Mesorhizobium shangrilense: one gene and its partner. The protein of the gene in region 1 binds, or shares a complex with, the protein of each later gene. Links are inferred from orthologs where the notes say so. Each region holds a gene or a part of one and is shown in the gene's direction. Other genes may lie near its edges. The genes, in order: uvrB and PD284_RS11660.

Region 1 (8,435 bases):
AAGCAGGCGGCGGAATGCAAGCGGAAACCGGCCGCTGCGACCCGCGCCGGAAGCGCGCTCGCCGATGGCGGAACCAGCGTGCGCCGATGTCGGTTGTGGGCAGAAGCTTGCAACGGCTGGTATTGATTCTGCAGCGGGAATCGCGAGGATCGAGCCAGGGACGAGCCGAGCTTTCGCGGAGAGAAGGGTCACATGGGATTCCTGCCATCGATACGGGCGCGCACGCGCGCGCTGCTCCTGTTCTTCGTCGTCGCCTTGTCCGCCTGTACGGTGGTCGTGGACGATGACGCCGGCCCGATCCGGCCCGGCCCCGGACCCATCTGCACCCGCGAATACGACCCGGTCTGCGCACAGCGCGGCGGCGATCGCCAGACCTTCGCCAATGCCTGCATGGCCGACCGGTCTGGCTACCGAGTCGTCAGCCGCGGCGAATGCCGGCGCGGCGGCGGCGTTGGGGGCGGGCGGTTCTGCACCCAGCAATACGATCCGGTCTGCGCGGAACGTCGCGGCAATCGCCAGACGTTCGGCAATTCCTGCCTAGCCGAGCAGGCCGGCTACCGCATCGTCAGCGACGGCGAGTGCCGGCGCGGTGGCGATCGCGATCGCTTCTGCACCCGCGAGTATGCGCCGGTCTGCGCGCGCCGCGGCGGCCAGATAAGAACGTTCCCGAACTCCTGCGAGGCGGATGTGGCCGGCTTCAGGATCCTCCGCGACGGACCCTGCTGACGGTTGGGCTCGGACCGGCGACCGAGGCGGCGGGGCGGCTCTGCACAACGCTGCTCCTGCCAGCCTGTTGTCAGGAGCCGCCGCGCGTGCGCCGCCGATCGCGCGCCCCGCCCTTTCCATTCGCGTCGGCTGTGACCATATTCGGCCCATGGCCGACTCCGACAAGAAACCTGCGCCGTCGAAGACGACGCGCGACGAACGCCCGCGGCGCAGCCGCGGCAGTCCTGTGACGGATTACCTCGATGCGTCCGAGCCGCTGCATCGGCCCGGCCTCGGCGAAGCGCCGCAGGCCGAACTCTCCGGTACGCCGCTGACCGGCTCGATCTCCGACTGGGCCGAGCAGATTTCGCGCGAGGCGGAGCGGGAAGGGCGCCAGGCAATCTCCCCCCTCGAGGGGGAGGTGTCGCCGAAGGCGACAGAGGGGGTAACCTCAGAAGATAACGGCAAGAAGCGCGCGGCCGCGGGGACCCCATCCAAGTCTTCGAAGCGCATCCCCGAGCGCTCATCCGCCCCGACCAAGACCGCTCGCGGCACCTCGATGGGCGGCGCAGCGACGGCGCGCGAACGCGCGGCGGCCGGCCTCAATCCGGTCGCCGGCCTCGACATCGACCTGGAAGACGCCGAGACGCTGACCAATTCCGGCGTGACGGCGACCGTTGCGGCGCTGTCGGCCCTGATCGAATCCGGCAATCCGCTGCACAAGAACGGCAAGCTGTGGACGCCGCACCGTCCGGAGCGCCCGGAGAAGTCGGAAGGCGGCATCGCCATCCAGATGGTGTCCGAATTCGAGCCGGCGGGCGACCAGCCGACGGCGATCAAGGACCTCGTGGAAGGCGTCAACAATGCCGACCGCACGCAGGTCCTGCTCGGCGTCACCGGCTCCGGCAAGACCTTCACCATGGCCAAGGTGATCGAGCAGACGCAGCGTCCGGCGTTGATCCTGGCGCCGAACAAGACGCTGGCCGCCCAGCTCTACGGGGAGTTCAAGAACTTCTTCCCGGACAACGCGGTCGAGTACTTCGTCAGCTACTACGACTATTATCAGCCCGAGGCGTACGTCCCGCGCACCGACACCTTCATCGAAAAGGAATCGTCGATCAACGAGCAGATCGACCGGATGCGCCACTCGGCGACGCGCTCGCTGCTCGAACGCGACGACGTCATCATCGTCGCCTCCGTCTCCTGCATCTACGGTATCGGGTCGGTCGAGACCTATACGGCGATGACGTTCCAGATGCAGATCGGCGACCGGCTGGACCAGCGCCAGCTGCTCGCCGACCTCGTCGCCCAGCAGTACAAGCGCCAGGACGCGAACTTCGTGCGCGGCTCGTTCCGCGTGCGCGGCGACACCATTGAGATCTTCCCGGCCCACCTGGAGGACCGCGCCTGGCGCATCACGCTGTTCGGCGACGAGATCGAGGCGATCACCGAGTTCGACCCGCTGACCGGGAGCAAGACCGGCGAGCTGAAGAGCGTCAAGATCTACGCGAACTCGCACTATGTCACGCCGCGCCCGACACTGACGCAGGCCGTCAAGTCGATCAAGGAAGAGCTCAAGGGCCGCCTCGCGGAACTGGAGAAGGCCGGCCGGCTGCTGGAGGCCCAGCGGCTTGAGCAGCGCACCCGTTTCGACATCGAGATGCTCGAGGCGACCGGCTCCTGCGCCGGCATCGAGAACTATTCGCGCTACCTGACCGGGCGTCAGCCGGGCGACCCGCCGCCGACCCTGTTCGAGTACATTCCCGACAACGCGCTAGTCTTCGTCGATGAAAGCCACGTCACCATTCCGCAGATCGGCGGCATGTACCGGGGCGACTTCAGGCGCAAGGCGACGCTGGCCGAGTATGGGTTCCGGCTGCCGTCCTGCATGGACAACCGGCCGCTGCGCTTCGAGGAGTGGGACGCCATGCGGCCGCTGTCTGTTGCGGTGTCGGCGACGCCGGGCGCCTGGGAGATGGAGCAGTCCGGGGGCGTGTTCGCCGAGCAGGTCATCCGCCCGACCGGGCTGATCGATCCCCCCGTCGAGGTGCGGCCGGCCAAGACCCAGGTCGACGACGTGGTCGGCGAGATCAACGAGACGACGCGCAAAGGCTATCGCACGCTCGTCACGGTGCTGACCAAGCGGATGGCCGAGGACCTGACCGAGTACCTGCACGAGCGGGGCGTACGCGTGCGCTACATGCACTCCGACATCGACACGCTGGAGCGCATCGAGATTCTTCGCGATCTGCGACTCGGCGCGTTCGACGTGCTGGTCGGCATCAACCTCCTGCGCGAGGGTCTCGACATTCCGGAGTGCGGCTTCGTCGCCATCCTCGACGCCGACAAGGAAGGTTTTTTGCGCTCCGAGACTTCGCTCATCCAGACCATCGGCCGCGCGGCGCGAAACGTCGACGGCAAGGTGGTGCTCTACGCCGACAACATCACCGGCTCGATGGAGCGGGCGATGGCGGAGACCAACCGCCGCCGTGAGAAGCAACTCGAATACAACGCCGCCCATGGCATCACGCCGGAAAGCGTGAAGAGCCGCATCGCCGACATCCTGGACTCGGTCTACGAGAAGGACCACGTGCGCGCCGACATCACCGGCTTCGCCGAGGATCAGGGCGCGATGATGGGCAACAATCTGAAAGCCCACCTCGAGGCCCTCACGAAGCAGATGCGCGATGCCGCCGCCGACCTCGACTTCGAGAAGGCGGCGCGGTTGCGCGACGAGATCAAGCGCCTGCGCGAGATGGAACTCGCCATCTCCGACGATCCGATGGCGCGGGAGGTGGAGGGGCAGAGCCCGGCCAGCGGTCGCGAAAAGGGCAAGCACAACAAGGGCGTCGCGAAGCATCGCACGGCCGAGGAGCAAGAGCGCTTCCGCAAGATGGACGAGGCGCGGACGGCCGAAGAGGCAGCCAAGGTGGCCCGGCCGAACATGTTCCGAAAGCCGGAACTGGACGAGATGGGCCGCGCCGGCGACTACGCTGCGCCTGCGGGTCGCGGCGGCAAATCGCTCTTCGAGAAACCGTCCCTGGACGACATGGGACCGGGCACCGACGCTGTGGCGCCGGCCGGCGCCGTCTCGCGCTCCCTCTTCAAGAAGCAGTCGGCCAAGGAGGCGCATGGCGCCGACTACGGCATGACGGGTTCATCGGACAAAACCCTGTTCCGCAAGAACTCGCTGGACGAGATGACGGTACGGCGCACCGAGCAGCCGGTCGAAGGCGTCAAGCCCATCAAGCGCGCGCAGATCGGCATTGGATCGTACGAGGATCCGGCTGACCAGAAACGCAAGGGGCGCACCAAGGGGAAGACCGGACGCCCGGGACATTGACCGTTGCAGGCAACGTCGGGTTGCTCCGCTGTCCGGCATTCGCTAGTGCTCGAACCGGACCATCCGCAATTCGAGGACAGGCGTGAGGAATCGTCAACGGCTCGGGCTCCTGAGTATCGCGCTTGGGTGCCTGTCTTCCCCGGCCGCTGCCGCCGAGTGGCAGGCAACCGAGGTCGTCAAGACCTACTCCATCGCGGGTGCGACGGGCCAAGAGCTCTATGCCTCGATCGGCGAGCGCGGGCCGACCGTCGGCAAGTCGGGTGGCCGGACGATCGCGCACACCACCTTCGATCTGAAATGGTCGCGCAAATATGTCCCGCAGGCCGACGGCAGTTGCCGGCTCGTCTCGGCAAAGCCGTGGATGACGATCACCTACACGCTGCCAAAGCCCTCGGCCAAGCTGCCCGCCGGGACGCGCGAGAGGTGGGCAACCTTCATCGACGGCCTGCAGCGGCACGAGAAGGTGCATGGCGACCATATGAAGGAAATGGTCGACCGGATCCTGGCGACGACGGTCGGCGTGACGGTGCCGAACGATCCGAAGTGCCAGAAGATCCGCCAGCAGCTCCAGCAGCCGCTGTCCGAGGCGTCCCTGGAGCAACGCCGCCGCAGCGCCGAGTTCGACCGCGTCGAGATGAGCGACGGCGGCAACGTGCACCGGCTGATCCTGGGGCTCATCAACGGCGATTGAGCCGCATCCGCAATGCGCCGCAGGCAGGGGCGGAGCACGAAAACGTGTGTTAGACCCGCCTCAGCAATGTCGCCAAAAATCTCGCAGACAATCGTAGAGGGTGGTAGCGTTGCGCTCGCTGGGCGGTGTCGCACACATACTGCCCCAATCAAGTTTAGGCGATTTCATGAATACCCCGGATGCTGGCGGCCGGCCCCATTGGGACGACGTCTATGCCCGCAAGGACGAGGCCGAGGTCAGCTGGTTCGAGGAGGTTCCCGAACTTTCGCTCGAACTCATCGCCGCGACTGGCGCACGGCCTGATGGGCGCATCGTCGACATTGGTGGCGGTGCGTCGCGGCTGGTGGATTGTCTCCTCGACCACGGCTTCACGGACCTGACGGTGCTGGACCTGTCTCCCAAGGCGCTCGCCCAGGCGCGCTCGCGTCTCGGCGGACGGGCGGACCGGGTGACATGGATCGCTGCCGACGTGACCTCCTGGACTCCTCCGATGCAGTACGAGGTCTGGCACGACCGGGCAGCCTTCCATTTCCTTACCGACGCCGACGACCGCTGCCGCTATGTGAAGACCCTCGAAGCGGCTCTGTCGCCCGGGGGCCACGCGATCATCGCGACCTTTGCGCTCGACGGTCCCGAAAAGTGCAGCGGACTGCCGGTCGCCCGCTACGATCCGGAAGGACTCGCGGAGGCGCTCGGTCCGGGCTTCCGCCTGGTCGAAGCCCGCCGCCACGTTCATGAAACGCCGTGGGGCTCCACCCAATCCTTCCAGTCCAGCCGTTTCGTCCGCAGCTGAACCGGCCCTTGGGCTGAGCTTTCATCGCGCCGCCGGTACGATGAATTCACGTCGCGAGCCCGTCACTCACTCTTCCGGTTCGGTCGTGAACAGCAGCGGATAGCCGGCTGCCTTGCCGGCGTCGGTGGCACGGGTCGCTTTGGTCTCCGCGACGTCCCTGGTGAAGACGGCGACGACGCAGACGCCGCGACGGTGCGCGGTGATCATGACCCGATAGGCCTGGTCCTCGCTCAAACGGAATTCCGCCTTGAGCACGCGGACGACGAACTCGCGCGGCGTAAAATCGTCGTTGACGAGGATCACCTTGTGCAGCTTCGGCCGCTGGGTCTTCGGCTTTGCCCGGGTCTGGGGTCTGAGCTCGATGCCGGCCATCAGACGTCACTCCGATGAGGACGGCATCGTCGCACGGAACGCCGTATTGGTCCATTGTCGCCCGGCAGTGGTCGCGCCGACCGAGGTGACGCCGCCCGAAAGTCGCGATATTCCTTTGCTGACCGCGCCGAGGAGGCAAGCATGGATACGCAGGATTTCATGCCGAACGAAACCGTGCTGGCCCGCATCCGCGCCGATATCGAAGCCTATGAAGCCGAGCGCCAGACGACGCGGCGCAACGCTGCGATACGCGTGCCGGCCTACCTGATTTCCATCATCGTCATCGTTGTCATTCTGGCGCTCGCCCTGAACAGCTTCGCGGACCCCAACGAGCAGTGGGTCTCGGCGCTGCACGTCTTTCTCTATGTCGGCGGGCTTGTGGCCCTGTTCGTCGCCTACAGGTCGGCAACGAGCCCCGTTCGCCGGCTGCAGACCTCCTTCCGTGCAAGACTGCTGCCCACCATCTTCAGCTTCGTCGACGATCTGAAGTATCAGAAGGGCGCGACGCCGGCATCGGCGGCTCGCCTGCCGAAGGACACGATCGGCGACTTCGACCGCATCACCTATGACGATGAGATATCCGGCGCCTGGCAGGGCTTCGGCTTCGAGATCTACGAGGCCGTGTTCTCGCAGCGCTCGGTCAAGGCGCCGTCAACGGTCTTCCGCGGCGTGGTGGTGGCGCTCGAAACCGAGCGCGCGTTTCCGGGCGTTCTCGTCGCGACGCGCAAGGCGAACCGGGTGAGTTCCTTCTTCCACGGCATATTCGGGAACGACCTCCAGGAAATCCGGAGCGGCGTGGACGTGCTCGACTCGGCCTATGATTTCAGGACGGACAATCCCACCGCGGCGCTGCCGCTGGTGACCGGGCGGATGGCGCAGGCGCTGCAATGGCTCGGCGAAGCCTGGCCGGAGGAGCCTGCGCGCATCGCGCTCAAGGATCGCGACGCGTTCCTGCTCTTGCCCCAGTCCAAGAACTTCTTCGAACTTCCGGATGTCTCGCTGCCGCTCGACTACAAGTCGCATGTCGTGCCGATGATCGCCGATCTTGCCTCGCTGCTGGCGACCGGTGCGCTGGTGCGCCGGATCGGCGATGCCGATGCACGCCCGGAGCGATCCTGACCCCTCTCGGTTGCCCCGGGCGGCGCGGAACCTCACGCCTGCAACATTTTCTGTTGCACTTCGTGATCGAGTTCTTCTCGAAACAAGGCGAGCGTGGGGCTCGCGACCCAGCGCGCCACATTCCCCGCAGAGGCAGGAAGGGACGGGCTTTCAAGCCGGCTTCGCGCCGATGCTTCGACGGCTGCAAATCAGCCGAAACAGCCCGGACCGTCCGAATGTGACGAAAATAAGCCTATGAAATCATTTATCAATTTCATCCTTCGTGATTTGAAGGCCCCCTCTTTCGTGGCCTATCTCCGGGTCGTTCGCCGGGCACTTCCGCAACTCCCCCGCAACGAGGCGCCCGGACGGACAAGCTTAAAGAAACGAGGAGTACTCTTCATGAAGAAGTTTCTAGCCACGACCGCCGCCACGCTCGCCCTGATCGGAGCCGCCTATGCCGGAACCGTCGAAGGCGTGGTCCAGTCGGTGGATCCGGCGACCCGGACGATTACCCTCGAAGACGGCAAGAGCTTCGTGGCGCCTGAAGGCACAGCCGTCGACGGCTTGGCCGCAGGCTCCAAGATCAAGGTGACGGTGGACGACAGCACCGGCAACGTCACCGCGGTCGAAACCGCCTCCTAAACGCAGCTTGCAGGTGCGAAGGGCCGGCCGTCGCGCCGGCCCTTTTCGTCGGGCATTGCGCGACAGCGCATGCAACTCCTGTCACAATTGCTCATTATGCCGGGTAAGGACCGACCGGAGAGGGGACGATTCGATGAAGATTGCTGTGCTTGGTGGCGACGGCTTCATTGGCTGGCCGACCTGCCTCAACCTGTCCGACAAGGGCCATGAGGTTCACATCCTCGACAACCTGTCGCGGCGCTGGATCGACACCGAGCTGGGCGTCCAGTCGCTCACCCCGATGGACTCGATCCAGGAGCGGACGCGCATCTGGTACCAGGAGACCGGCCGGCGCATCCATTTCCACCTCATCGACATCGCCCGCGACTACGAGGTGCTGAAGCAGTGGCTGGCCGAGTACCGCCCCGAGGCGATCGTCCATTTCGCCGAGCAGCGCGCCGCGCCGTATTCGATGAAGAGCGACCGCCACAAGAACTACACGGTCAACAACAACGTCAACGCCACCCACAATCTGCTCAACGCGCTGGTGGAACTGGGCCTCGACTCGCATCTCATCCATCTCGGCACGATGGGCGTCTACGGCTACTCGACGGTGGGCGCCGCCATCCCGGAGGGGTATCTCGAGGTCGGCATCGACACGATGGAGGGCGAAACGGCGAGGCAGGAGATCCTCTATCCGTCCAACCCCGGTTCGATCTACCATATGACGAAATGCCTGGATCAGCTGCTGTTCCAGTTCTACGCCAAGAACGACGGCCTGCGTATCACCGACCTGCACCAGGGCATCG
Region 2 (15,400 bases), 400 kb from region 1 along the record:
CGCCCAGGCGCTGCTTGAGGATGCCGAGAGCGGCGGCAATGCCGGCTTCGTTGCGCTCCACCTTGATCAGGTCGCTCAGCGCCATGATTTCCTCCCTCGATGGACCAGTGCGGCCCTTGTTGTTCGCATCGTTCGCCTATAGCAGGTTTCGGCCGCCTCAAGGCAAGCCAGCATGCAGGAGCCGTTTGATGACCAAGGCCGCCCCCTTCGTGTCGCGCGTGATGGAAGTCGAAAAGGACTGGATCGACTACAACGGCCACCTCAACATGGCCTATTACAACGTGCTCTTCGACCGCGCTTCCGACGAGGCTTTCGAAGTTATGGGGCTCGGCCCCGACTACGCGAAAGAGCGGGGTCTGACCATCTACTCGGCCGAGGTACACGTCTGCTACGTGCGGGAGTTGCACCTCGGTGACAAGGTCACCGTCACCTTCCACCTGCTCGACCACGACGAGAAGCGCCTGCGGGCCTACCAGGAGATCCGCCATGTCGACGGCTGGCTGGCCGCGACCTCGGAATCGCTCTCGCTGCATATCGACATGTCCGGCCCCAAGGTCGCCCCCTTCCCCGCCGACATCATGCCGAAGGTAGAGGCGATGCGCGGCGCGCACGCGCATCTTGCCATGCCCGCTCGCGCCGGCCGCTCGATCGGCATCGCGCGCAAGTCGAAATCAAGCTGAACGGAGGACCTGGCCGTGAGCGACCTGCAGCTTTCCCTCTGGACCTACCCGTGGGACGTAGCCGACCAGAGCGTCGAGCCTGTCATCGAGGAGGTGCGCGGCCTCGGCCTCAACACGGTGAGCCTCGCCACCTCCTACCATGCCGGGCGCTTCGTGCAGCCGCGCGGAAGGAGCCGAAAGAGCTACTTTCCCGAGGACGGCACCGTCTACTTCCGCCCATCCGCCGATCTCTGGACGGATGCGGTCATCCGGCCGAAAATGGCCGAACAGGTCGAGCGCGACGGCGACATGTTGCGCGCGCTCGTCGATGCCCGCGCCGCGTCCGGCGTGCGCACCTCCTGCTGGACGGTTTGCCTGCACAACACGCGGCTCGGCATGCTGCATCCCGACCATGTGGCCCGCAACGCCTTCGGCGACCCGAGCTTTTACAGCCTCTGCCCCTCCTCCCCGGCCGCCCGCGCCTACGCGCGCACGCTGGCGAAGGACATCTCGCAAGGCTACCGCCCCGACATGATCGAGCTCGAGACGCCGAGCTTCATGGGTTTTACCCACGGCTACCACCACGAAAAGGATGGCGTCGGCCTCACCCCGGAAGAGGATTTCTTCCTTTCCATCTGCTTCTGCGAGCATTGCCGCAACCGTGCGGCCGCCGATCGCGTCGATGCCAAGGCAGCCCGCCGCTGGGTCGAGGCGGCCATGGTGGAAGCGCTTGAGCGCGAGCGTCCCGAACGGACTTTTCCGGCCTTTCCCGACCAGGGCATCGAGGCATTCCGTTCGATCCCGGCGCTTCACGACTATCTGCGCTGGCGCGAAACCGTTGTGACCAGCCTCGTCGGGGAGATCCGCGCCGAAGCGCATCCCGACACCAAGGTGGTTGTGATCAGCGACGCTTCCACCTGGTATGCCGGCCTCGACCTCGAGGAAGTCGCCAGAGCCTGCGACGGGCTGCTCTTGTGCCTCTACGGCGCACCGACGTCCACCGTCGCCGGCATCGCCGACATGCGCCGCGCCATCGGTCCCAAAAAATTTCTCGGCGCGGGCTTCAGGCTCTTTCATCCGGAGATGACAGGTCCGGAAGAACTCGCCGAAGTCAGCGAGACCGCGATCGACGCGGGCGCCACCGGCGTCAACTACTACAACTTCGGACTGGTGCCGGCCAAGCGGCTGCAATGGATCAGGCAGGCGACGCTGTCGCTGTAGCAACAGGCGCGCGGCTCAGCCCGCCGCCCGTCGCCAGAACTCGACCACCCCGTCCTCCTTCCCGCTGATCGGGTCGGTCTCCGGCAGGGCCAGCTTGCCGATTGCCGCTGCGATCTCGGCGTCCGACATCTCGCCCGGCCTCACGATGTCGCCCTGCTGCCCTGGCGGATAGCCCCCGGCCATCTGGAATCCGGGCGACGCCGACAGCTTCTTGTGCCCCACGCCGGCCGGCACAATGGCCACGTCGCCGACCGAGACATCGGCGACGATCCCGTCGTCGCCGCCGAACCCGATCCTCGCCGTCCCCGAGACACACGACAGCACTTCGTGTCCCTTGGCGTGGAAATGCCAGAATGGGTAGACGGTGTACACCCACGTGCCTCCCCATCCGTTCATCTGGTAGAGCGCGCACGCGGCTTGGCCGTTGCGCGCCTCGACCGGTAACCCGCCCTTCCACACAATCAGCGGAAGATTGTTGTTGGGCATGCCGTTCGAGGGCCGGAAGTGATGAAGCTGGGGGCTGGACAAGATCGGTCTCGGACCTTCTACCCGAGCTTTTCCTTGAAGAACGCCACGCTGCGCTCCCAGGCGAGGTCGGCTGCCTCCTTGTTGTAGCGCGCTTCGGAGGTGTCATTGTTGAAGGCGTGCTGCGCGCCGTCATAGATGTGGATGGTGAATTCCTTTCCGTCCTCCTCCAGCGCCTTGCGATACGCCTCGATACCGGCGTTGATACGCTCGTCCTGCCCGGCATAGTGCAACAGCAGCGCCGCCTCGATCTTCGGCACATCGTCGGTATTTGCCTGCCGCCCGTAATAGGCGACGCCGGCCGCGAGATCCGGCGACGCGACCGCAAGCGCGTTCACCGTACCGCCGCCCCAGCAGAAACCGACCGCGCCGACCTTGCCGTTGGAGGCGTCGAGCCCCTTCAGGAACGCGATCGTCGCGACGCCGTTCGCCGCCGTCTTGGCGGCATCGAGTTGCTGGAACATCTCGCGCGCCTTCTCCTCGTCGGCAGGGGTGCCGCCCAGCGGCGAGAGAAAGTCCGGAGCGAGCGCGACGAAGCCCTCCAGCGCCATCCGCCGCGCGACATCGCGTATGTGCGCGTTCAGTCCGCGGTTCTCGTGGATGACGATCACAGCGCCGAGCTTGCCCGTCGCGTCGGCGGGCGTGACGAGATACCCCTTCATCTCGCCCTCTCCGCCGGCATAGGTGACGTCTTCCGCCTTCACGCGCGCGTCGTCCTCCGCCACGATCGCGGCCTGGGCGCTGTTGGCCGCAAGCATCGGCGCGATCACCGCGGCGGCCGCGCCCGAGCCGGCCAGTTTGCTCAGCTTCTCCATGAACCCGCGGCGGTCGAGCGTCAGATGGGTGTATTCGTCATAGGCGTCGATCATCGCCTGGGTGATCTGAGGTCGCGTCATGTCACTCCTCCGGTTTGGCCCTCGGGGAGGATAGGGAGCGATGCTGCCCGGTCCAATCACACAAGGGTGAATGCCGCGCCCCCACCGCGACGTGTTTTTCGCGCTCAGGCGGCCGGCGCTGCCGCCGGCGCATTTCCCCGCGCGCGCCGGAGCCGGCCGAGCCCGTAGGCGACGGCCAGCCCGCCAGCCATGATCGCTGCGCCGAGCAGCGGACGATACCAGAACCACGCCATCCCGATGGTGACGGTCCCGACAAGGATCGCGAGGAGCAGCGCCACGAGACCGGCGCCAAAGTCGATCAGTTTCCCGAGCGGCGGAATGACCGCCGCCACCACCCCGAGCGGGCCCATGATCATCGCGAACCCGACCCACAGGAAGATCAGCCCTGCCGTCCGTATCACCCACGTGATCAGGTTGTTTGCGGATTGGGCGTCGGCGAACATCTGCGCGGGCGATGCCGTGCCGGCCTCGACCATCAGCAGTTCGTCGCCGGCCTCCGTCTGGTAGGTGCCGAAGCCGTCGCCCTGTTGCCTGCCGATCAGGCTAGCGGGTCCCGCCGGCACGAGCCGGTACGAGATGCGGTAGTCGCCGACCGCCGGCGAGGCCGGATCACTGCCCAGATATATGCGGTTTTCGAGGACGCTGACGCGCTTGTCCCCGGCGAATGCGGCATCGATCGCGGCCGACCGGTCGGGCGCGATCGCCAGCGGCTTGTCGCCGCCGATCATCGCAATGATGCCCTGATCAAGTTCGAAGGCGCCGAGCCGCGCCGCCGGCACCTGGAAATCCTGGCCGATGATCTCCATCGGCGGGTTCTCGTGGCCAGAGGGCTTCTGGAAATCGGAGGAATCCACCGGCGAATCGTCCCATCCCTTGGAGTAGGAATAGGTCGTCACGGTCTCTTGGCTGCCACCCAGCTTGTCCTCGGTCTTCGACTGGGATTTTTCCTGCCACTGGTACATCTCGACGCGGCGCTCGAGCCTCAGCCCTTCGGCTGCGATGGCGAAGGTGGGATCGGCCGGCGTGTGGTCGGTGGTGACGCTGCCGGACACATGCACCAGCCTGTCGTCGTTCGCAGCGTCCACGCTATCGGCCGTGACCGAAACGACGACGCCGGCTCCCTCGGCCAGCGACCGCGCTGTCTGCACCGCCCTGCCCTCGTTCCAGAACAGCAGGAAGACCATTCCGGCGAGGAGCAGCAGCCCCACCAGAACGCCTATCACCGAATCCTTGAGCCGTGCGAACCACGACGTCCGCGTGGTCACGGTGAATGTGTCGCCCATCTGTTTCCCCAACCAGCCTTCGCCTCGGCGGCCCCCACGCCAATAGACACGAAAGCGTTTTGGGGAAAAGGCGTCAGGCGGGCAATTCCGCGATCGCGCCTGCGCCGTGTGCTTCAACCTGAAAGCTAGGCGGTCTTGCGCCGGTTTTGCTTCAGCAGGATCAGCCCGGCCAGCACGATGGCCGCCGCGCCGATCCAGACGGCGACGCCCGGAACGTCTCCAAACACGAGATAGCCGATGGCGACCGAGCCGATCAGTTCAAGATAGACCAGTGGGGCCAGCGTCGACGCCTCGGCATAGCGGAAGGCCAGGATGCCGAGGATGTGGCAGGCGGCCGAAATGATGCCCAGCGCCAGGAAGAGCCCGAGTTCGTCCAGGCCGGGTGTGGACCACGTCCAAACCGCCTGCGGTGTCAGGATCAGCGTGCCGAGCGCGCATTGGAAGGCCAGCGTCTTCAACGGATCGCTGGCCTGCGACGCAAGCCTCGCTGCGATCATGTAGAGCCCGAAGCAAGCGCCAGAAACCAGAGCGAGCACGAGGCCGAGATCGACCGCACCGCCGCTGGGCCCGACGATGACCAGGGTGCCGAAGACAGCCAGCGCAAGGCTTGCGACCTTCACCAGCGTCAATGGCTCCCGCAGGAACACCACCGCGAGCGCCATGGCCACGATCGGCCCCACGAAAAACGCGGTGATCGCATTTCCCAGGGGAATCAAGGAGATGGCGAGGAAATAGAAGGTCATCGCGGTAATCATCAGCACCGTGCGCAAGACATGCACGCCGAGCTGCTCCCCCGGAAACACCCTCCACCCGAAGCGCGCTGCGACCAGCGGCAGCACGATGGCGCAGGCCACCGAGTAGCGGGCCCAGCTGACGTACAGCGGCGAATGGTCGGCGCTGAGGTGCTTGGCGATGCCGTCGACCGAGGGAACGACCAGCGAAACCACTGCCATCAGGCCAATGCCGAGCCAGGCGGACCTCAATCCATCATGCGCAATATGCAATGTCGAAGCGTGCTCCAAGTACAAGCGCCAGCCGGAGAGTTCCAACCGCGCGCTGCCTTCCAGCATCCGGCGGCCCGGCCCGATAGCGCCAGCGATGGAGTGCGGTCGATCCAGCCGTTCGGCTTCCGCTGGCGGGACGCCCCGGAGCCGCATTTCGCAAGACGGATCATCGACCGGATCACCCTCGACAAGCTGATTCGGGTCGCCCGCCTTGCGTCGCCCAGTATCGATCTGCCGTTTGACTTTGCCACGGATACCCTTTCTCGCCCGCGCTTTTAATGAACAAGAAACGCTTTCGAATGGTGCAGATGTCTGTGCGACCGCGAGCGGCCGCACCTTCCTGTCGAGAGTTTTGTCGCGGCGCTTGATCTCGCAATCGGCTCATTTATGGTCTGCACCAGATTGAGGGGAAAATCCGATGTTGTTGTCGCGCAGGGAAGTCGTGCTTGGCGGGATTGCGGCTGCCGTCTTGCATGCAGGTGAAGCGAGCGCCGCCGCCAAGGACTGGTTTAGCGGTACAGCCGCCGACAACGGCTTCACCTACAGGAAGACCAATTTTTCCAAGGTCAACCCGAAATGGCGCCGGCAGGTGGTCAAGTATTACTCGAGCGAACCGGTCGGAACCGTCGTCGTCGATACCCGCCACCACTTCCTCTACCTGATCATGGAGAACAAGACGGCTATCCGCTACGGCGTCGGCGTCGGCAAGGAAGGCTTCAAGTGGTTCGGCCGCTCCACCGTCGACCGCAAGGCGCTGTGGCCGAAATGGACGCCGCCGCCGGCGATGCGACAGCGCAATCCCGATCTTCCGGAATCGGTCGCGGGCGGGTCGCCCAGCAACCCGCTTGGTCCACGCGCGCTCTATCTGCACCGTGACGGCGCCGACACCGGCTATCGCTTCCACGGCACCATCCAGCCCTGGAGCATCGGCACGGACGCCTCCAGCGGCTGCATCCGCATGTTCAACGAGGACGTGATCGACCTTTACCAGCGTTGCCCCATCGGCACCGCGACCCAGGTGCTCCCGCACATCGCCGACCAGGCCGACCGCTCGCAGGCGCTGGCCGATCTGGATGCGGGAGCCCCGCAATGAGGTTCGCCGCGCTCCGCCTTCTCGCAACCGCCGGGCTGCTCGCCCTTGTCGCTGCCTGTTCGACGACCACCGCCATGAATCCGTCGGCGGAGGAACCGCCACCCCCGGTTTCCACCACACCGAACGAGACCAACCAGCCCGCCCCCGGCTTCGAGAAGATGCAGGCGGGCACCGAGGAAGACTTCATCCTCAATGTCGGCCGCCGCATCTACTTCACCGCGGACTCGGCTGCCCTCGACTCGGTCGCCAAGGCGACGCTCGACAGCCAGGCCGCGTGGCTCAACCAGAACCCGAAATGGCTCATCAAACTGCAGGGTTTCGCTGACGATTCCGGCGGATCGGGCTCTCAGGTCGCGCTGTCCCAGAAGCGCGCAGACGCGGTGATGAGCTATCTCGCCACCGCCGGCGTTGATCCGGCCCGCATGTGGGCGAAGGGCTACGGCAAGGACCGCGAGGTCCGCAACTGCAGCGAACGGTCGTGCAAGGTGCAGAACAGGCGCGTCGTCGCCAACCTGCGCACGGTCCGCGACACCTGAGGGCCTTACGGGCTCGGGCATCACTTTGCCCGGGCCCTGGTGCCGCACCGATCTGGGCGACCGCGTTGGTGAGCCAGTATCTTTTGTCTTGCCTGGACTACCAACGGAGCGCCATGAAGCCTTGTCGGGTCGCAGGTGCTCGGCTACGCCTTGCGCCATGACAACGCACAGCTTCACCGCCACCGCCTGGTCGAATGTACTGGGCACCCTGCCCCCCGCCCTCACCATCGCTTCGGGCGACACCGTCATCACCGAGACAATCGACGCCCACGGCTTCGACAAGGACGGCGTGCAGCGCGCCCCGGAGCCGAACCCGATGAACGGCCCGATCTTCGTGACCGGGGCCGAGCCGGGCGACGCGCTGAAGGTCGAGATCGTCCGAATGACGCCGATCCGGGCTACGGGCTGGACCCGCGCCTCGCTGGCCGCCAACGTCGTCGATCCGGAGTTCGTTCGAGGCCTCCCGCCGCGCGACAAGGTGAATTGGCGGATCGACCGGCAGGCGCTGACGGTGACGCCGGATCCGGCGGTGCCGGGCCTCGAGGAATTCGTGCTGCCGCTCGAGCCGATGATCGGCTGCTTCGGCGTCGCGCCCGCCTATGGGCAGGCGTTCTCCACCGCGACCAGCGCCGAGAACGGCGGCAACATGGACTACCGGGGCTTCTGCCCCGGCGCGACGGTCTGGTTCCCCGTCGCCGTGCCCGGCGCGCTGTTCTTCCTCGGTGACTGCCACGCCACCCAGGGCGACGGCGAGATCGTCGGGACCGGCATCGAGACCTGCTTCGAGGTCGAGGTGCGCCTGACGGTCGAGAAGGGCCGCAATCTCGTGTGGCCGCGCGGCGAAAACGCCACCGACATTTTCTCGATCGGCAATGCGAGGCCGCTCGACCAGGCGCTGCAGCACGCCACGACCGACATGTTCAACTGGTTGACGGGCGACTACGGCCTGAGCCCTGCAGCCGCCAGCCATCTCATGGGACAGGTCGTCCGTTACGACGTCGGCAACGTCTTCGATCCGGCCTACACGATGGCGTGCCGCATCGAGAAGAAATGGCTGCCGAAGCGCTGACGGCCCGGGCCGTCTCGGCGCTTTCCCGCCCTAATCGCCGGTCCTTGCCTCCAGAAACCTGATCCGGTTGCCGAACGGGTCGATCACGGTGCATTCGAGCCCCCAGTCCTGCCGCTCGAGCCCCGGCCGGTTGTATTTGTAGGGCTTGCCGACCAGCTGCTTCTGCCAGGCCTCGACGCCCTCCATGTAGACCAGGCAGGTTGCGCCCGGACTGGCGTCGCCTGAATGCTCGCTGAGGTGCAGCTTCATGCCTCCGAGCGAAACCTGGCAGTAGAGCGGCATCTGGGGAGCAAAGCGGTGCTCCCAGTCGATCTCCATGCCTAGCCAGCCGACGTAGAATTCCCGCGCCTTGTCCTCGTCGAAGATGCGCAGGATCGGCACCGGCTGCGTGAAGGCGATTGCGGGCTCCGCGCCGTGTGCCGCCCTCTCCTGCCCGTCCGCTTCCTCACTCTCGATCTTCGCCGCCAGCACGTTCCAGCTCTCCGTGCCGAACTGCCGCGCCACGACCTCCAGCGCCTCGCTGTGCGAGACGGTCAGTCCCTTGATGCCCAAGGCCTCGCGCATGGCTTTCGCCATCGCCTTCGCGTCCCGAAAAGTCCGCATGTCGTTCCAATCCTTCGCCGCCGATGGACGTGCCGCACAGCGCCCGCATTGCCGTCGCGCCCATCGGTCCGGATGGATCGGGGAAAGACGTGGTCATCTGGATGCGTTCGCCATGCTCTTTGGGAGCGCGGGCTGCCGGCCGCATCCGGCCGTCGCCGGAAAACTCGCACTGCCGCCCGGCCGCGTCAAGGCGCGGACCCGCCCGGCGGTGATCGTGCAACGATCCACAGGCTCGCATTGACTTCGAGAACAAACCATAGACGAAGCTGGCCTTTTGACCTCGAATCACTACATTCGCGAGAGATGTCCGGATTCCCCAACGATATGCCCTTCTTCGACGAGGAGCCCGCGCCCCGCGGCGGCGAGGCTCCGCGCGCGCCCGCGTCCGGCATAGCCGCCCGAGCGCTCGCCGCGCGGCAGGGCCACAACACTCCGCCCGACTACCTGAAGGGCCTCAATCCCGAGCAGCGGCTCGCAGTCGAGACGACGGAAGGCCCGGTGCTCGTGCTCGCCGGAGCCGGCACCGGCAAGACGCGCGTGCTCACCACCCGCATCGCCCACATCCTCGCCACCGGTCGCGCCTATCCGAGCCAGATCCTGGCCGTCACCTTCACCAACAAGGCGGCGCGCGAGATGAAACAGCGCATTGGCCTGCTGGTCGGCGAGCAGGTCGAGGGGATGCCGTGGCTCGGCACCTTCCACTCGATCGGTGTAAAACTCCTGCGCCGCCATGCCGAACTAGCCGGCCTGAAGTCGGGCTTCACCATCCTCGACACCGACGACGTCATTCGCCTGCTGAAGCAGCTCATCCAGGCTGAGGGGCTGGACGACAAGCGCTGGCCGGCCCGCACCTTCGCCAACATGATCGACGGCTGGAAGAACAAGGGCCTGGGGCCCAAGGAGATCCCCGAGGGCGACGCCCGCTCCTTCGCCAACGGCAAGGGCCGCGAACTCTACGCCGCCTACCAGGACCGCCTGCAGACGCTGAACGCCTGCGACTTCGGCGACCTGCTCTGCCACCCGATCCGAATTTTCCGCGCGCAACCGGACGTGCTCGCCGAGTACCACCGCAAGTTCAAGTACATCCTGGTCGACGAGTACCAGGACACCAACACCGCGCAGTACATGTGGCTGCGGCTGCTCGCGCAGCGATCGAAATCGGCGGGCGGCGCCAACTCCCAGGCCGAAGGCCGAGCGCGCGACCGCGCGCCGGGCGATGTTTCGCCCGCCCCCGCGGAGGCCAGCGAGCGAAGCAAGCGCTCGGCCGTGAGCGTAAATATCTGCTGCGTCGGGGACGACGACCAGTCGATCTACGGCTGGCGCGGAGCCGAGGTCGACAACATCCTGCGCTTCGACAAGGATTTTCCGGGCGCCACCGTCGTCCGGCTGGAGCGCAACTATCGCTCGACCGCCCATATCCTGGGCGCGGCCTCGCATCTCATCGCCCACAACGAGGGCCGTCTCGGCAAGACGCTGTTCACCGAGCACCCCTCGCCTGACGACCCGAAAGTCAATGTCCACGCCGCCTGGGATTCGGAGGAGGAGGCGCGCGCGGTCGGCGAGGAGATCGAGGCGCTGCAGCGCAGCGGGCACAATCTGAACGACATGGCGATCCTGGTGCGCGCCTCGTTCCAGATGCGCGAGTTCGAAGACCGCTTCGTCACCATGGGCCTCAACTACCGCGTCATCGGCGGCCCCCGCTTCTATGAGCGGCAGGAGATCCGCGACGCGATGGCCTATTTCCGCGTGGTCGCGCAAGGCGCGGACGACCTCGCCTTCGAGCGCATCGTGAATGTCCCGAAGCGCGGCCTCGGCGAAGCGACCATCCGCCAGATCCACGATACCGCGCGCGCCATGCGCATCCCCATGCTGGCCGCTGCCGCCAACCTCGCCGAGAGCGACGAACTGAAGCCGAAGCCGCGCGCAGCACTGCGCGAGGTCGCGGCCAACTTCGCCCGCTGGCAGGAGATGCTGGACACCAAACCCCACACCGAGCTCGCCGAGATCATCCTGGAGGAGTCCGGCTACACCGACATGTGGAAGAACGACCGCTCGGCCGAGGCGCCGGGCCGGCTCGAAAACCTCAAGGAGCTGATCCGCTCCATGGAGGAATACGAGTCGCTGCGCTCCTTCCTCGAGCACGTCGCGCTGGTCATGGACGCCGAGCAGAACGAGGATATGGACGCCGTGTCCATCATGACGCTGCATTCGGCCAAGGGCCTGGAATTCGAGACGGTCTTCCTGCCCGGCTGGGAGGAAGGCCTGTTTCCCCACCAGCGCGCATTGGACGAAGGCGGCCGTTCGGGTCTGGAGGAGGAACGCCGCCTCGCCTATGTTGGCCTCACCCGGGCCAAGAAGAACCTGCACCTCTGGTTCGTCTCCAATCGCCGCATCCACGGGCTCTGGCAGTCGACCATCCCGTCGCGCTTCCTCGATGAGCTTCCCGAGGCCCATGTCGAAATCAGCGAGGGCGGCTCCTCCTACGGTGGCTACGGCAATTCCTATGGCGGATCTGGCCGCGGCGGCTTCCGCGAACCGGGCCGCCAGAACCCCTACGGGGCCTCGCGCTTCGATTCGGTCGGCGAAAAGTCCTTCTCGAACAGCTATTCGACGCCCGGCTGGGCTCGCGCCCAGGCGAACCGCACGGAGGCGACCGACCGCAACTGGGGCTCGCGCTCCGGCCACCAAGTCGAGCGCATCGGCTATGGCGAAACCGATTCCGGCTACGGCGCCGGCCGCGGCTCGGTGAAGGGCCGCACCATCGATGGCGAGCTGGTCGCGAAATCCGTCTCCGACACTCCGTCCGCCTTCCATGTCGGCGACCGCGTGTTCCACCAGAAGTTCGGAAACGGCAACATATCGGCCATCGAAGGCAACAAGCTCACCATCGACTTCGACAAGGCCGGCCAGAAGAAGGTGCTCGACGGGTTCGTCACCGCCGTGTGAACTTTCTCCCCGTCGTCACGTCGCTCCGCACACATCCGCGTGAGTGGACTTTGGGGACGCCATCGGTTAGCCAACCCCGGCAAACATCCATCTGGACATTTCCCCCGGACCCTCCTTTGTCGCGCTATCGCAGTATTTTCGGCCTTCTCGCCCTCATCTTCGTCGTCTGCGCCGCAGTCGAACTCGTGCTGCGCTGGTCCGGCGCCGGCGTGTCACTGACGGACACGAGGGGCGTCGGACAGGTCGGGCTGTTCGTCATCATCATCCCGTTCCTGATCGGTTTCGCGGCTAGGCGCGGCGGCGGGCCACTCGTCTTCATGAAGCCCTACAACGCCAATTTCGGCCGCGCCCTGGCCGGTTTCGCGGCGATGTGGGTCCAGGCCGTCCTGCTGATGATCATTGCCTATGCCCTTCTCAGCTGGATGGGCTATGTCTCGTGGTCGCAGGAAGCCTGGGCGAATTTCTCGCTCACTCTGCTCCGCAAGACGATCACCGCGCTGCTGGTGGTCGTGGTCCTCGCCTATACCGAGGAGATGATCTTCCGCGCCTTCGTCATGCGCCACCTGAGATACAACGGCACGTTCTGGGTCGGCTTCTGGGCGGTGGTCATCGGGTCGGCGATCTTCTCCGTGACCCATCTGATCTCCTACAAGGACGCGTGGACGCTCTGGGATGTCGGCGGGCTGCTGTTCGGGCTATGGCTGCTGGGCTCACTGTTTGCGATCACCTACATCGCGACCGGCTCCATCGCCTGCTCCATGGGCGTTCATGCAGGCCTGCTCGGGTTCAAGGTTTTCCTGCGCCGCACCGACCTGCTCGTCTACCAGCCCGACGTCTGGTGGCTCGGCGGCACCGAGGACATCCGCATGGCGCCGATCAGCTGGCTGCTGATGATCCTCATCGCGGCGATCACCTGGGCCACGCGCCACCAGTTGCGGAAGCATTTTTATATCGAGCCCGCCATCGCCGATTGGGACAAGCCCGGCAGGGCGACAACCGACCGGACCTCGACTACCCGGAACTGACGGTCGTTCGCAGCCGGCAGACCTCCAAGGTTCCCCGCGGCGGTTATTCGCCCCAGCGGTCCAGAAAAGCCTCGATCGGCAAGGCCTGCATGTCTGGGATGGCGTCCGCCAGTCTGTCCAGCGGCCAGTCCCACCAGGCCAGCGCCTCAATCCTGGCGCTGATTTCCTCCGAAAACCGTCTTCGCACCGCGCGCGCAGGCACACCCGCGACAATCGTATACGCCGGCACATCGCGCCGGACGACGGCATTGGCACCAACGATCGCACCGTTGCCGATGGTGACGCCGGGCAGGATGACGGCGCCATGCCCGATCCACACGTCGTGACCGATGACAACCGCCTTCGCCTGCCGCCGCTGCCTGAAGCCCTGGTCGACGCCGAGATAGCGAAAATATTCGTTCGGCCGATAGCTCACCTTGTGTGTGGTCAGCCGTTCCACCGGGTGTTCGAGCGCGTTGATGCGCGTGTCTGCGGCAATCGAGCAGAATTTTCCGATGGTCGTGTAGATGGCTTCGGCGTGGCGCTCGAAATAGGTAAAATCGCCGACCGTCACCTCGCGCAGGATGACGCGCTCGCCGATCGCGGCAAATCTTCCCAGCCGGCAGGACTTCAGCTCCGCCGTGGGATGCGCGCGCGGCTCGGGGTCCTTGAACCTCAGATCGGCGGGATCGTCCATGCGCCGGCTTTACGCCGCCGGCATCGACGCGGCAAGTCAGCCCGGCTTGCCGTTCTTCCAGTTCACCTGCTGCCCATAGAGCGGCACGGTGGTGATCGACATTTTCGCCGAGCCGTCCTGCACCTGCCGCGAATGCGAGAGGTAGATGAGCGTTTCGTTGGCCTTGTCGTAGATGCGGTTCACGACCTGCTTCTTCCAGATCAGGCTGATCCCCTGCTTGAAGACCTCTTCGCCTTCTTCGCTGAGGTCGATGTCGCCGATCGAGATCGGCCCAGTCTGCCGGCAGGAAATGGAGGAATCGGAGGGGTCCTCGAACCAGTTCCCCTTCTGCAGCCGGTCGATCACTCCGCGATCGAAATAGGAAACGTGGCAGGTGACGCCCTCCACTTCCGGATCCTTGACCGCCTCGATGATGATGTCGTTGCCGAGCCAGTCGACGCCGACCTTGCCGACCTCCTGGGCCGCGGCCGGCATGATCGCGGCGGCGAAAAGGCCCGCGAAGGCGAAGGATGAAGCGATTCGGCGCATCTGCGTCTCCAGAATTTGCATGCATCTCACTTGGTGATTGGGAACAACGGCCGCAATGCGATACCGATCCGCCGCCCCGCGCCCACGACAATGTGCAGTCCTCGCGACAGAGTGGCTACTTTTGCAAAGAACCCAGACGGGCTAGATAGAAGGCATGTTGGGCACCAGCACACCGGCACAGACTGTCTCCCGGATCATCCTTGCCGTTGTCGTCCTTGCGGCCGCCACGGGTGCGACCTTTGCCGCCTGGATCGACAACGACGCCGGCATCTTCCGCGCCTTGATCGAATCCGGCCTGTCCTGGTGCTTCTAGAACCCCGCCGAAGCGCAAGTCGGAACCTATTTTCATGATGCGATCGATCCTCATCGGCATTCTCGTCCTTATGGCGGTAGGCGTCGGCTTCCTGACTTTCGACTGGTATCGCCGGCAGAACAGCGGCGAGCCCTATGGCGCAGCCTTCACGCTGACCGACCATACCAATGCGCCGATCACGGAAGCGGCCTTTCGCGGCAAGCCGAGCGCGATCTTCTTCGGCTTCACCCATTGCCCGGAAGTCTGCCCGACGACGCTCGTCGAGATGGATGGCTGGCTGAAGCAGCTCGGCGACGAGGGCAAGGACATCCGCGCCTATTTCGTGACCATCGACCCCGAGCGCGACACGCCGGAGGTGATGAAGAACTACGTCACCAACGTCTCCGACCGCATCACCGGCATCACCGGCGAACCGGACAAGGTCTTCGCCATGGCGAAATCCTTCGGCATATTCTGGCGCAAGGTCGATCTCGGCGGCGGCGAATACAACATGGACCACACTGCGTCCGTCGTGCTCCTCAATGGCGCAGGCGACTTCGCCGGCACCATCGCCTATGAGGAAAACCGCGACACGGCCGTTGCAAAGTTGAAGCGCCTCGCGGCAAAAGGCTGAAGGCCGCAAAACGCCGCCGGCCGTTCCGCCTGGATTTCATATGATGCCGCAGACGCGATTGTTCCTCGCCCTGAAGGGCGCCGATGCCCGGCGCGCCTTTGACGCACTTGAGCAGGTCTTCGAAGAGGACGGGCTGCCGCTGCTCATCCACGAGATCGATGAGGCAGGCGATCTGCACGAGGTCTCGATCTACGATCCTGGCGGGACTCACGACATCGAAGAGCGGATGCAGCGGACGCTGCGCGAGATAGGTCTGCCGCAGGACATCGACCGCGAAATCCTGGAAGACATCGACTGGGTGACGAAATCACTCGAAGGGCTGAAGCCTGTCCGTGCGGGTCGTTTCCTCGTTCACGGCGCGCATGACCGCGACAAGCGCCGCATCGGCGACATCGGGATCGAGATCGAGG

What was found.
Region 2: the proteins of uvrB (region 1) and PD284_RS11660 are in contact, whole or in part, in a crystal structure (PDB 7EGT), measured with the Thermus thermophilus proteins. The link is inferred for Mesorhizobium shangrilense from one-to-one orthologs. Residues at the interface, in WP_096411307.1 of Thermus thermophilus: Glu23, Leu25, Arg26, Asp27, Gly28, Glu29, Arg30, Phe31, Arg55, Glu326, Asp327, Phe328, Glu379, Ser382, Gln383, His398, Gly400, Arg401; in WP_096412145.1 of Thermus thermophilus: His654, Arg656, Phe657, Gln666, Asp668, Glu669, Lys680, Arg681, Leu682, Ser683, Lys685, Tyr686, Ala687.

What each region holds. Positions count from the first base shown.
Region 1 is NZ_JAQGPN010000001.1:2,005,162-2,013,596, forward strand. Bases 571-4,248 are described here. They hold uvrB (excinuclease ABC subunit UvrB), read left to right. Parts: upstream 571-874; coding sequence 875-4,048; downstream 4,049-4,248. Other genes in these bases: PD284_RS09840 (Kazal-type serine protease inhibitor domain-containing protein), read left to right, coding at 571-726; PD284_RS09850 (DUF922 domain-containing Zn-dependent protease), read left to right, coding at 4,131-4,248. Outside these bases: more of PD284_RS09840, read left to right, coding at 193-570; more of PD284_RS09850, read left to right, coding at 4,249-4,739; PD284_RS09855 (class I SAM-dependent methyltransferase), read left to right, coding at 4,906-5,532; ATP-dependent Clp protease adapter ClpS, read right to left, coding at 5,599-5,904; PD284_RS09865 (hypothetical protein), read left to right, coding at 6,046-7,023; PD284_RS09870 (DUF1344 domain-containing protein), read left to right, coding at 7,405-7,647; PD284_RS09875 (NAD-dependent epimerase/dehydratase family protein), read left to right, coding at 7,781-8,435. UniProt on the Escherichia coli protein: The UvrABC repair system catalyzes the recognition and processing of DNA lesions. A damage recognition complex composed of 2 UvrA and 2 UvrB subunits scans DNA for abnormalities.
Region 2 is NZ_JAQGPN010000001.1:2,403,844-2,419,243, reverse strand. Bases 8,812-12,035 are described here. They hold PD284_RS11660 (ATP-dependent helicase), read left to right. Parts: upstream 8,812-9,192; coding sequence 9,193-11,835; downstream 11,836-12,035. Other genes in these bases: PD284_RS11655 (CPBP family intramembrane glutamic endopeptidase), read left to right, coding at 11,952-12,035; PD284_RS11665 (glyoxalase superfamily protein), read right to left, coding at 8,812-8,889. In the rest of the region: PD284_RS11715 (FAD-binding oxidoreductase), read right to left, coding at 1-85; PD284_RS11710 (thioesterase family protein), read left to right, coding at 189-680; PD284_RS11705 (hypothetical protein), read left to right, coding at 705-1,880; PD284_RS11700 (cupin domain-containing protein), read right to left, coding at 1,896-2,408; PD284_RS11695 (dienelactone hydrolase family protein), read right to left, coding at 2,426-3,301; PD284_RS11690 (TMEM43 family protein), read right to left, coding at 3,406-4,584; PD284_RS11685 (DMT family transporter), read right to left, coding at 4,710-5,924; PD284_RS11680 (L,D-transpeptidase), read left to right, coding at 6,007-6,681; PD284_RS11675 (OmpA family protein), read left to right, coding at 6,678-7,217; PD284_RS11670 (acetamidase/formamidase family protein), read left to right, coding at 7,375-8,286; more of PD284_RS11665, read right to left, coding at 8,317-8,811; more of PD284_RS11655, read left to right, coding at 12,036-12,860; PD284_RS11650 (LbetaH domain-containing protein), read right to left, coding at 12,904-13,536; PD284_RS11645 (CreA family protein), read right to left, coding at 13,573-14,064; PD284_RS11640 (hypothetical protein), read left to right, coding at 14,219-14,377; PD284_RS11635 (SCO family protein), read left to right, coding at 14,412-14,990; PD284_RS11630 (50S ribosomal protein L11 methyltransferase), read left to right, coding at 15,034-15,400. UniProt on the Escherichia coli protein: A helicase with DNA-dependent ATPase activity. Unwinds DNA duplexes with 3'-5' polarity. Translocates on single-stranded DNA with 3'-5' polarity. Initiates unwinding more efficiently from a nicked substrate than double-stranded DNA.